Regions from separate parts of the Nonomuraea antimicrobica genome, predicted to be linked through region 2. Evidence: riboswitches for the same ligand, from Rfam matches in the RefSeq annotation. Region 2 holds a riboswitch; each other region holds the start of a gene.
The links. Region 2 has a riboswitch for cyclic di-AMP ahead of ABD844_RS00160 (coiled-coil domain-containing protein). Riboswitches for the same ligand answer to the same signal wherever they lie in the genome.

Region 1 (4,100 bases), on a different contig from region 2:
GTGCGCTCGGGGTTGACGTTGCCGCTGGCCGCCAGGCCGATGCCGCCCGCGATGGCCGCGCCGAGGTCGGTGATGATGTCGCCGAACAGGTTGTCGGTGACGACCACGTCGAAGCGCTCGGGCTGGGTGACGAAGAACATCGAGGCCGCGTCGACGTGGCAGTAGTCGGTGGTGACCTCGGGGTATTCGGCGGCCACCCGGTCGACCGTGCGCTGCCACAGGTCGCCGGCGAAGGTGAGCACGTTCGTCTTGTGGACGAGGGTCAGCTTTTTGCGCGGGCGCGACCGGGCCTTCTCGAAGGCGTAACGCACCACGCGCTCGACGCCGTAGGCGGTGTTGAGCGACTCCTGGGTGGCGATCTCGTGCGGCGTGCCGCGGCGCATCGCGCCGCCGGTGCCGGCGTAGAGACCCTCGGTGCCTTCACGGACGACGACCATGTCGATGTCGCCGGGCGTGGCGCCGGCCAGCGGGGTCCGCACCCCGGGGAAGAGCTTGACCGGCCGCAGATTGACGTAGTGGTCGAACGCGAACCGCAGCCGCAGCAGCAGGTCACGCTCGAGGACGCCCGGCGGCACGCTGGGGTCGCCCACGGCGCCGAGCAGGATCGCGTCGTAGCCGCGTAGCTCGTCGAGCACCGCGTCGGGGAGGGTCTCGCCGGTGCGGTGATAGCGTGCGGCCCCCAGGTCGTAGTGCGTGGCCTCGATCTTCGTGCCCACGGCTTCCAGGACCTTGAGCCCTTCGGCGACGACCTCGGCGCCGATGCCATCCCCGGGGATGACGGCCAGGCGGATGTTACGCGACTCCATGGCGGTACCTTACCGGCTCGTCTCGTCTGACGAACACTGCATCTCATTTTCTGGACGCCCGATTTTGGGGGGTTTACGACTGCTTGACCGTTTCGTTAGTGTTTGTCGGGCCTAATCCACGCAGCCGCTGCGTGGAGCCGGGGACCCACGTGAGCCCCAGGGGCGAATCGGCACCGCCGTAGGGCTGTCTTCCAGGCCCGAGCCCGTCAGCTAACCCGGCCGGCCTCATGGAAGGACAGTGCTCTGTCTCGCATCGCCATTGTCCTGGCGGCGGGAGCCGCCGGACTCATCCTGGCCACCCCCGCAGCACAGGCCGCCACCACGGCCCAGGACGACACCGCCACTCAGGCCGACCCCGCAGCTCAGGCCGACACAGCAGCTCAGGCCCGCACGGACAACACGGACAACACGGCCAACACTGCCGACACTGCCAACACGGCCAAAGCCGACACCGACGACGACCCCACCACCCTGACCGTCACGGACACCAAGCGCATCCGGGCGCAGAGCGCGCCGAAGCCCGCCTGGAAGACGGCACTCAAGTTCGCCATGAACAGGCGCGGCATCCCGTACGTGTGGGGTGGCACCAGCGACAGCGGCTACGACTGCTCGGGACTCATGCTCAGGGCCTACGAGGCGGCCGGCATCGAACTGCCGCGCACCACCACCGAGCAGTACGCGGCGTTCTCCAGGAAGATCTCCTGGGACCAGCTCAAGCCCGGCGACCTGGTGTTCTTCAGCGACCTTGGCCACGTCGGGATGATCTCCAAGCCCGGCTACATGGTGCACTCGCCGCACTCGGGCGACGTGGTGAAGGAGGAGAAGCTCTCGGACTGGCGCAGAACCGCCTTCGTGGGCGCCGTCCGGCCGGACCCCAAGGGGGTGCGCCAATGGGCGAAGGTGGTCGAAGAGCGCACTACCCCCGCCGACGCCATCGTCACGGCCACCCTCTGACCGGCCGCCGGCGCGGAAAGCCACGGGCGGCCCCGTGCGCGGACGGGGCCGCCCGTGCTCCCTCACCCCTGGTCAGGCCCGTCGATCAGGGCCCCGGCGCGGGTGCGATCGCTCCCGGTCAGGGCACGATCGGGCTCGCGATCTTCTCCACGAAGCACGGGTTGGGGTAATGCTCGTCGAAGTGCTTGTGCTGACCGTAGAACCAGCCGTTGATCTCGACGCGGACGGGGTCGAAGATCCGCGGGCAGGGCACGTCGGGCCGGAACCTGATCCGCTCCAGGTCACCGCCGATGCGGCGGAGCCGGTCGCAGGCGGCGAACGGGTCGGGATGCGTCCCGTCGTCGGGGTGGCACGTCAGGACCCAGCGCTCGGCGGTGCCCGCGGGCAGGTTGTGCTTGACGATGTGCAGCTCGGCCGCCTGCGCGTGGGCGGGGGTGACGAACAGGGCCGCGCCGGCCAGGACGGGCAGGGCGACTGCGGCGGCGCGCCGGATCAGGGCAGCGTACATGGGGGAACCTCCACCTCGAACGGATACGAAGCGCGACGCTATCAGCACTCTACGTATCCACGAGGGAAGGTGTCGGTACCCCTGTCACCGGCCTGACGTGCGGACATGCCGCCGCGTCACCAGGAGCGGCACGGACGGGGCAGGGCCCTACCGGCTGGAGTTCTGGGGGGCGCCGCCGTTGTCGCGACGGTCCAGCGCGATCTGCACGGCCTCGGCCGCCTCGTCGTCGTGGTCTTCGGCACGGTTCCAGGCATACATTTCGTACATGTGACTCATCTCTTCTCGCGGATGCGTTCCAAAGGAGGGGAAGCCGGACTCCGGTCGCGAATCCGACCGAGCCCGATCTCGCGGTCCGGGTCACGGACCGGACGGAGGGTCTAACTGAGGGACTTACTGGCCGACACCGGCGCCGATCTCCGCGGCGAGCCGTCGACCTGCCCTAACAGGCCCCGCCGCGGCAGGTAATGAGTACAAGAACCTGGCGCATCACAGCCACAATACCTGAGGCATCTCGTTGGATGTCCTAGTATCTCGCATGATGAGACACAGAAAGGGCCGCCACCCGGGATCGGGTGACGGCCCTGACAGGACGGAAGGACAGAAGGAGGTCAGTCCTCCAGGTCCACCGATCGGCCGCTCTCGGCGCCGATCTCGGTCACGATCTGCTCGACGATGTCGGCGGGGATCGCGGAGTCGACGGTCAGCGCGATGAGCGCCTTGCCGCCCTTGACGTCCCGGGCCACCTGCATCGACGCGATGTTGATGCCGTGCTCCCCGAGCAGCCGGCCGACCACGCCGACGATGCCGGGACGGTCGGTGTAGGTGAGGAAGCACAGGTGGGCCGTCGGCTCGATCTCCATCTCGTAGCCGTTGACCTCGACGATCTTCGTGATGTGGCGAGGCCCGGAGAGCGTGCCCGACACCGAGACCGTACGCCCGTCGGCGAGCACGCCGCGCACGGTCACCACGTTGCGCCAGTCGGGGCTCTCGGAGCTGGTCACCAGCTCGACCGTGATGCCGCGGTCCTTGGCCAGCAGCGGCGCGTTGACGTAGGTGACCTGCTCCTCCACCACGTCGGCGAACACGCCCTTGAGCGCGGCCAACTCGATCACCCGTACGTCCTGGGCGGCGATCTCACCGCGCACCTCGACGTCGAGCTTGGTGGCCACCTCGCCGGCCAGCGCGGTGAAGACCCGGCCGAGCTTCTCGGCCAGCGGCAGGCCCGGCTTGACGTCCTCGGCCACGGCGCCGCCCTCGACGTTGACCGCGTCGGGCACGAACTCGCCCGCCAGCGCCAGCTTCACGCTCCGCGCGACCTGGGTGCCGGCCTTCTCCTGGGCCTCGTGCGTGGAGGCGCCCAGGTGCGGCGTGACGACGACCTGGTCCAGCTCGAACAGCGGGCTGTCGGTGCACGGCTCCTTGGAGAACACGTCCAGGCCGGCTCCCGCGACCCGGCCCTCCTTGATCGCCGCATACAGGGCGCCCTCGTCGACGATGCCGCCGCGGGCGACGTTGACGATGCGCACGCTCGGCTTGACCTGGTGCAGCTCCCTGTCGCCGATGAGCCCGACGGTCTCCTTGGACTTGGGCAGGTGCACGGTGATGAAGTCGGCCTGCTTGAGCACCTCTTCGAGAGGGAGCAGCTTGACGCCCATCTGCGCGGCGCGGGCCGGCGGCAGGTAGGGGTCGTACGCGATCAGCTCGACGCCGAACGGCGCCAGCCGCTGGGCCACGAGCTGGCCGATCTTGCCCAGGCCGAGGATGCCGATGACCTTCTCGTCCAGCTCGACGCCGGTGTACTTGGAACGCTTCCACTCGCCGTTCTTCAGTGC
Region 2 (4,100 bases):
GAGCTGACGGGCCGGGTGGCGGCCTCGCTGCTCAACCTGCCGGAGAAGATGGTCGGCGTCTGGCACGCGGCCTTCTCCGGTGACGAACGCGACCCCGAGGGCCCGGTCGGCGTGGTCGGGGCGGGTCGCATGGGCGGCGAGATCCTCGCCTCCGACCTGTCCACCGAGAAGAAGATCGCCATCTTCGTCAACCTGCTGGCCGGCTTCAACCTGGCGATCGGCATGTTCAACCTCATCCCGCTGCTGCCCCTCGACGGCGGTCACATCGCAGGGGGCCTCTGGGAGGGCATCAAGCGGGCCTACGCCAAGGTCATGCGGCGGCCCGAGCCCGGTTACGTGGACATCGCCAAGGTGCTGCCGCTGACGTACGCGATCGCGATCGTGATGATGATCATGGCGGGCCTGCTCGTCTACGCCGACCTGGTCAACCCGCTCACGCTGACGAACTGAGGCCGCGGTGGACACCGTCGACCGGCTGCGGGCCCTCTGCCTGGCCCTGCCGGAGACCACCGAACGGCTCTCCCACGGGGAGCCGACGTGGTTCGTCCGGGGGAAGAAGACGTTCGTGATGTTCGCCGACCACCATCACGACGACCGCCTGGCCTTCTGGTGCGCCGCGCCCGCCGGGGTGCAGGAGGAGTTGGTGGCGGAGGCGCCCGAGCGGTTCTTCCGCCCGCCGTACGTGGGGCACCGGGGGTGGCTGGGGGTCTATCTCGACGTCCCGCTGATCGACTGGGACGAGGTGGCGGAGCTCGTCACCGACGCCTACCGCCACATCGCACCCAAGTCGCTCGTCGAACGCCTGCCCTGACCTCCGTATCGCGGGCCGCGATCAGTACATCGAGATGTGCACGTGGTCGTAGTGGTTCTCGGTGATGCTGCCGCGGTCGGACATCGTGCTCCAGCCGGAGCCCTGGTTGATCCGCTGCCTCCAGATCACGTACTTGACGCCGAGCTTGTCCTTGTTCTTCAGCGCCCACTCGGCGATCCGGTCGCCGAGTGCGTTGTTGGCGTCGCTGGGCATCGAGCCGCCCGTGCTCATCATGAAGTCGCAGGCGCGGCCGAGCGGGTGCTCGCCGCTTGAGCCCGAGCGGAAACACCCCACCGCGAACGGCAGCGCGAAGTTCTTGTCGAGCTGCTCCTTCATCAGCCGGGTCCGCGCGGTGATGTTGTCGGACCCGTTCGGCAGCTCGGGCGCCCAGGAGCCGTTGGAGTTGCGCCCGGTCCCGTACGGCACCAGGTCCTCCAGCTTCTTTTGGATGTCCTTGATGACGTCCTCGGCCTCGTCGCGCTGGCCGGCCACCTCGGCCGTGTCGGACTTGATCTGCGCGGCCAGCGCGGCGGCCTCCTCGCTGGCCCGCTTCTTCTCGTCGCGGGCCTTGGCCACGCTGTCCACGACCGCCTGCTGCTCGGCGGTGAGCTGTTCGAGCAGGGCCGCGCTGCCCGCGTCGGTCGGGAGCATGAAGGAGGTCAGCGACAGGTCGCCGGTCTGGTAGCGCAGGCGCGCGATCTCGGCGACCCGCTGCTCGGCCGTGGTCACGGCCTGCTCCGCGGCCTCCGCCTTGGCCTGGGCCGTCTTGGCGGCCTCCTGTGCCTTGGCCAGCTCGACGCGTTTGAGGTTGTACTTCTCGATGAGCTTGTCGACCTTGGCGTTCAGCTCTTTGAGCTGGGCGCGGAGCTGCGCCTCCGTCGGCTTGGGGGCGGCCGACACCCTGATCGACGGTGAGGTGGACGCCGAGGCCGGGGCCGCGGGGAGGGCGGCGACGGCGATGGCGCTGATGAGACCGATGGCAAGACTCGCGGGGGACGAAGCCGCCACGTGGATGTTTCCTCTCCCTCTGCCGGCCGGGTTAGCTGACGGGTTCGGGTATGGGAGCTGCGTTTCCCTACCGCCTGAGCGGATTCACCCCGGGTGCGATTGGGTCCCCGGCTCCCGGGCGCGGCGCCCGGGATTAGGCCCGCAACGGCTGTTACGGCCGGTGCATATCGGGATATTAGTGGTAGATCACGAGTCATGCGACCCTAAGTAGAAATCTATTAGTGATCTACTTGTGATCGGAGCATGCGTGCGGCCTCCTCCGGCAGCACGTCGTTGACGAACGCCCCCATCGCCGACTCCGACCCGGCGAGATACTTCAGCTTGCCGGCCGCCCGCCGGATGCTGAACAGCTCCAGGTGCAGATAGGCCAGCTCCCTGCCGGTACGCACGGGCGCCTGGTGCCAGGCCGAGACATACGGCATCACGACCCCGAACAGCCCGTCGAACGCCCGCAGCACCGAGGTGTACAGCGGCGCGAACGCCGCCCGCTCCTCCTCGGTGAGCGCCGCGAGGTCGGGCACCTGCCGGTGTGGGTAGAGATGCACCTCGAACGGCCACCGCGCGGCGGCCGGCACGAAGGCCGTCCACAGCTCGTTGGCGGCCACCACCCGCGTCCCCGCCGCGCGCTCGGCGGCCAGCACGTCGGCGAACAGGTTGCCCGGCCCCCGGTGCCGCGCCGCCGCGCCGAGGTGCAGCCGGGTCCTGGGCGTGACGTACGGGTAGGCGTAGATCTGGCCGTGCGGGTGGGCCAGCGTGATGCCGATCTCCTCACCCCGGTTCTCGAAGCAGAACACCTGCTCCACGCCGTCGATCCCGGACAACTCGGCCGTACGGTCGGCCCACGCCTCCATGACCAGCGCCACCTGGGCGTCGGAGAGCTGGGAGAAGGAGGAGGAGTGGTCGGAGGTGAAGCACACCACCTCACACCGCCCCACCCTCGGACGGACCTCGCTAAGCCCGCCCGCCTCTCCATAGGCCCCGAAATTTCCGGAGAAGGAGGGGAACCGGTTCTCGAAGACCGCCACGTCATAGTCGTACGCCGGGATCTCCGACGACCGCGTCCGCGACGACGGGCACAGCGGGCACTCGGCCGTGCCGCCGCTCGGCAGGAACGTACGCGTCTGCCGGTGCCCGGCGATCGCGATCCACTCCTCGGTCAGCGGGTCGTAGCGCAGCTCGGAGGCGACCGGCCGGGGATCGAGCGTACGCCGGTCGATCGCGCTCCGGTCGGCGTCGTCGCGCCGGTCGAAATAGATCAGCTCCCGGCCGTCGGCCAGATGGGTGATGGTGCGCTTCACGGCGAGCCCTCCGCGATGATCAGTTCTCCGGCCCGTTCGGCCAGCTCGGTACGTGCTTCCTCGGGCAGCCCGGCGTCGCTGATGACCACGTCGGCCTCGCTCAGCTCGGCGATGGTGCTGATGCCCACCGTGTTCCACTTGGTGTGGTCGGCCGGGACGACCAGCCGGCTCGCCGCCGTGACCAGCTCTCTGTCGGTCTCCGACTCCAGCAGGTTGGGCGTGGTGAACCCGGCCCGCACGCTCATCCCGTGCACGCCCAGGAAGAGCGTGTCCACGTGCAGGCGGCGGATCGCGGCCACGGCGACCGGGCCCACCAGGGCGTCGGACGGCGTACGCACGCCGCCGGTCAGCACGACGGTGCGGTCGGCGCGCGGGTTGCGGTGGAAGACCTCGGCGACCGGGATCGAATTGGTGATCACGGTCAGCTCGGGCACGGCGACCAGGTGGTGGGCCAGCGCCCACGTGGTGGTGCCGGCCGACAGCGCCACGGCGGTGCCCGGCCGGACGAGCCTGGCCGCGTGCCGCGCGATGGCCTCCTTCTCCTGCTGCTGGCGGGCGGACTTGGCGGTGAAGCCGGGCTCCTCGGTCGAGCCGGGGCCCAGGGCGGTCGCGCCGCCGTGCACCTTCTCCAGCAGCCCGCGCTCGGCCAGCACCTCGAGGTCGCGGCGGATGGTCATGTCGGAGACGCCCAGCTCGCGTACGAGGTCGGCCACCCGGACGCCGCCGTTGCTGCGCACGCGTTCGAGAATCGTCTGCTGACGCTGCTGTGCGAGCACGCCCACTTCCTTCCAACAGATTCCACCAAATTATGACACGTAATTGTTGGGGAATGTTAGGTCGTGCGGCGCGCTTGCACTGACTCTCTTGGAGAGGGACGTTGGGAGCTTCACGCCGTACCGATCAGCCCGTACCGATCAGCCCGTACCGATCAGTGGAGGCGAGCACATGGCCAGGCGAGCACGCAAGGGCAAGGCCCGCAAGAA
Region 3 (4,100 bases), on a different contig from region 2:
CGGCCGTCCGCATCGCCCTGGCCACCCCGTGGCGGCTGCTGCTGACCGTGACCGCCGTGGAGTCCGGCGCCGACCCGGCCGACCTGCTGCGCGCCGACCCGCACCCCGACCCGCGGGTGGCCGCCGCGCGGATCGCCCGCAGGCTGCTCTGCGCGTACGTCCCCGCGGCCACGAAACTCACCCCGCGCACCGCGAACGGCACCCCGTACCGGCCGGAACAGGTGCGGTCCTGGCTGGTGAACCTGGCCTCCCACCTGCGCTGGCAGGCCGCCTACACCGCGGGGAAGGACCGGGCGCCGCCAGGACTGACGCCGATCGACCTCGTCCCGCACCTGCTGTGGCCGATCGGCGGGCGCGGCCGGGTCCGGGCGCTGCACTGCCTGTGCTGCGTGCTCTTCGCGGTCGTCGCCATGCTGGCGTTCTGGGCGGGTTCGGCCGTCGACGGCCCCGGTGACCTGCGTGGCCGGCCCGACGCGGGGCAAGGGCTCACGTTGGCGCTCATGGCGGGCTGGGTGGCCATCGCCACCGGCCTGTCGCTGTCGCCGTGGCCGTCCGCCGCCGGCGGGCGCGGCGACGTCCCGCGCAGGCGGCGCGTGATCGGCGGTCTGCTCGGCGCCCTGGCGGGCGGCCCCTCAGGGGCGCTCTGCGGCTTGGCCGGGCTCGCGCTGACCGAGGGCAGGGTCTTCGGGCCGGTCTTCGCCGTGGTCGCGGGCGCGATCGGGGGAGCGGTGCTCGGGGCGGTCATCGGCCTGACCGCCGCCGCGCGGTACGGGGCCGAGCGCATGACCGTCGCCGAGGCGGTCCGCGCCGAGCCGGTCACGCTGCTGGGCTTCGGACTGTGCGGCGCGCTCACGGGGCTGCCGCCGCTGCGCCTCGCGGGTGCGGGTCCCGTATCCCTGGCCGCGGAGGTCGTGGGGGCCTTCACCCTGGCCTTCGCGCTCGGGGTGGCCTTCAAGATCGCCACGGGCGGCTGGAGCGAGGACACGGAGCTGGCCCACCCGAGAGAGGCCCTGCACCGCAACCCCATGATCGGAGTGGCCTTCGGGCTCACCGGCGGCGTCGCCGCCTTCCTCGTCTTCGTCATGAACCAGGACGTCGTCGCGTCGCTGGTGTGCGCGCTCGTCGGCGGTGTGACGTTCGGCCTGGCCTTCGGCGCGATCGCCTGGTCCCGTACCATGATCGGGCTGGTCGTCGCGGCCGCGCGCGGCCTGCTCCCGCTGAGGCTGTGGACGTTCCTCGACTGGGCCTGCGAGGCCCGGCTGCTGCGCGTCAGCGGCGCCACCTACCAGTTCAGGCACCGCGAGCTCCAGGACTTCCTCACCCCGTCCGAGGGCGACTGAGGCCGCCCCCGGGCAGACGGGAGCGGCCGCCGCCATGGAGGCGACGGCCGCGTGTGCCCATCCCCGGTCAGGCCGTGGCCCGGCCCAGGCCGCGCAACTGGTCGGGGGTCAGCGCGGAGACGTTCTGGTCGATGGGGACGTCGGTGTACTGGTGGATGGTCCAGGACTTCCAGTCGGCAGGCGGGGCGAGCACGCCCTTGTCCCGGCTGTAGTGGGCGACCCAGAGCGGATACTGCTCAAGGCCCTTGCCGTAGGCGTCGGCGAAGTTCCAGCCGCTGTAGAACATCGGGGTGACCCCGGTCTTGGCCTTCACGTACGACAGCCACGTCTTGGCCCAGGCGTTGACCTCGGCGACGGACTTGCCGTCGGTCGTCTCCAGGTCCAGGACCAGCAGGTCGCCGCGCTTGGCGGGCTGGGAGTTCACCACCGACAGGAAGTGGTTGGCCTCGGCGATGGGGTCCTGGGCGGGGTGACCGTAGTGGTACGCGCCGCGCACGATGCCCTTGTCGCCCAGCTCACGCCAGTGCCTGGCGAACGAGGCGTCGCGGAAGTCCGTGCCCTCGGTGGCCTTGATGATGCCGAACTGGGCGGAGCTGGTGGCCCAGTTGTAGAGGGGCTCGTAGTTGGAGATGTCCAGGCCGTAGGTGAGCGCCCCGGCCTCCTCGCCGGTGCTCTGACGGCTCTCCTGCTGGGAGGCGTGGGCTGGGCCGTGGTCGTTGGCCGAGGCGAGCGCCGCGCCGGCCACGCCCGTGATGGCGGTGGTCGCTGCCAGGATCGCGCCGCCGACGGCCAGGGCGAAGTGCTCGGCGGGGCGTTTCTTCTTGGTGATCGCGGCAAGCCAGGGCTTGAGCATGAGCGGATTGACTCCTTGCTTCCATGCCGCCTACCGGGTTAGCTGACGGGTTCGGGACTGGAAGTGCCCTACGGGCTCGGCCTGGGCCGGCGTCCGATTCACCCCAGAAGGTGGGTCCCCGGTTCCGCGGGTGGCGGATTCGGCGGCCGCGCGTCGTCATCGGGCGGAGGCCCTGGACGGCGTACGGTCCGGTCAACGTCGCGGTAACGACTCGATGAGCTGGGGGTCAACGGGTGCACCGCAGCTCACAAAGTACAGATTTTCCTAAACAGGCCGCAAGTGGGGCAAAACCTTCCATGTCGCCCAGAGCCGAGAAACCCCTGCCAGTACGCGGATTCGAGGCCGGGTAAAGTTTCCCGCTCGCGCAAGCGCAAGCCCTCTGAGGGGCAAAATTCCCCGCCTTTCCGCCCGTGGCGCGGCAGGCGGGCCGCCGGCCTCGGGGCCGCCCGCGGTTGCCCGGAATACCATAGGGGGGTATGGTGTTGTTCCGGCGGCCGAGGAAAGAGGTGGACATGGCCGGATACAGCCACAACAAGCAGGACCACGCGCTGCGCCTGCGCCGCGTCGAGGGGCAGATTCGCGGCCTGCAGCGCATGGTCGACGAGGACAAATACTGCATCGACATCCTCACCCAGGTGTCGGCGGCGACGAGTGCGCTGAAGTCGTTCTCCCTGTCGCTGCTGGAGGAGCACCTGGCCCACTGCGTCGCCGAGGCCGCCCAGAAGGGCGGGCCGGAGGCGGAGGCCAAGGTCAAGGAAGCCACCGACGCCATCGCCAGACTCGTACGTTCCTGACCGGACCGGATTGAAGGAGAGATCGCTATGAGCACCACCGCCACCTACACCGTCAAGGGCATGACCTGCGGCCACTGCGTGAGTTCGGTCAAGGAGGAGGTCGGCGAGGTGGCCGGGGTCACCCAGGTGGAGGTCGACCTGGCGACCGGGCTGCTGACCGTGGACAGTGACGGCTCCGTCGACCCGGCGAAGATCGTCGCCGCGGTGGAGGAGGCCGGTTATGAGGTGGCGAACCGGTGAACACCGCGACCAAGCTGGGCTCGTACGTGCTGGGGCTGGCCGTCGTCTTCGGCGGCGCCCTGGGGGTGGGCAACGCGGTGGGCCCGATCGGGGCTCCCGCGTCTATGACGGAGGACCACACCTCCATGACGGGCGCCGCGCCGACGCCCGCCGCGAGCCCGAGCGCGAGCGAGGGGCACGGGGAGCACGCCACCACCCAACAGGCGACAGAAGATACCCCCGGGGGGCTCCAAGTGTCGGAGAACGGCTACACCCTCAACCCGCTCACCACGACGATCAAGCCCGGCGAGCCGGCCGACTTCCGCTTCACCGTGAGCGGCCCCGACGGCGAGCCGGTCACCGGCTACCAGGTCGAGCACGACAAGAAGCTGCACTTCATCGTCGTGTCGCGAGACCTGGAGAGCTTCCTGCACCTCCACCCCGAGATGACGCCGGACGGCGTCTGGTCGGTCGGGCTGACGCTGCCGGAGGCCGGGCCGTACCGGGCCTTCGCCGACTTCACGCCCACCGGCGGCAGCGCGCTGACGCTGGGTGCCGACCTGGCCGTGGCGGGCGACTACCGGCCCGAGGCGCTGCCGGGAGAGACCCGTACGGCGACCGTCGACGACTACACCGTCACCCTCGACGGCGACCTGACCCCCGGGCAGTCGAGCAGGCTCACCCTCAAGGTGAGCAAGGACGGCGAGCCGGTCACCGACCTGCAGCCCTACCTCGGCGCCTACGGCCACCTGGTGGCCCTGCGCGCCGGCGACCTGGCCTACCTGCACGTCCACCCCGACGGCGAGCCCGGCGACGGAAAGACGAAGGCCGGCCCCGAGGTCGTCTTCTTCGCCGAGGTGCCCAGCACCGGCGACTACCGGCTGTTCCTGGACT

Region 1: it holds a riboswitch for cyclic di-AMP, as region 2 does, so the genes downstream of both, ABD844_RS24705 (C40 family peptidase) here and ABD844_RS00160 (coiled-coil domain-containing protein) in region 2, are expected to answer to the same signal.
Region 3: it holds a riboswitch for cyclic di-AMP, as region 2 does, so the genes downstream of both, ABD844_RS02120 (glycoside hydrolase family 25 protein) here and ABD844_RS00160 (coiled-coil domain-containing protein) in region 2, are expected to answer to the same signal.

What each region holds. Positions count from the first base shown of each region.
Region 1 covers NZ_BAAAZP010000090.1:154,239-158,338, reverse strand. The annotation lists gene ABD844_RS24710 (3-isopropylmalate dehydrogenase) at 1-806, opposite strand, end outside; cyclic di-AMP (ydaO/yuaA leader) riboswitch at 905-1,046, shown strand; gene ABD844_RS24705 (C40 family peptidase) at 1,356-1,760, shown strand; gene ABD844_RS24700 (SSI family serine proteinase inhibitor) at 1,879-2,268, opposite strand; gene serA (phosphoglycerate dehydrogenase) at 2,877-4,100, opposite strand, start outside.
Region 2 covers NZ_BAAAZP010000003.1:20,309-24,408, reverse strand. The annotation lists gene ABD844_RS00170 (M50 family metallopeptidase) at 1-450, shown strand, start outside; gene ABD844_RS00165 (MmcQ/YjbR family DNA-binding protein) at 458-811, shown strand; gene ABD844_RS00160 (coiled-coil domain-containing protein) at 833-1,819, opposite strand; cyclic di-AMP (ydaO/yuaA leader) riboswitch at 1,826-1,969, opposite strand; gene galT (galactose-1-phosphate uridylyltransferase) at 2,038-3,117, opposite strand; gene ABD844_RS00150 (DeoR/GlpR family DNA-binding transcription regulator) at 3,114-3,893, opposite strand; gene ABD844_RS53010 (50S ribosomal protein bL37) at 4,063-4,100, shown strand, end outside.
Region 3 covers NZ_BAAAZP010000007.1:13,613-17,712, reverse strand. The annotation lists gene ABD844_RS02125 (NACHT domain-containing protein) at 1-1,340, shown strand, start outside; gene ABD844_RS02120 (glycoside hydrolase family 25 protein) at 1,408-2,193, opposite strand; cyclic di-AMP (ydaO/yuaA leader) riboswitch at 2,206-2,348, opposite strand; gene ABD844_RS02115 (metal-sensitive transcriptional regulator) at 2,706-2,987, shown strand; gene ABD844_RS02110 (heavy-metal-associated domain-containing protein) at 3,015-3,227, shown strand; gene ABD844_RS02105 (hypothetical protein) at 3,224-4,100, shown strand, end outside.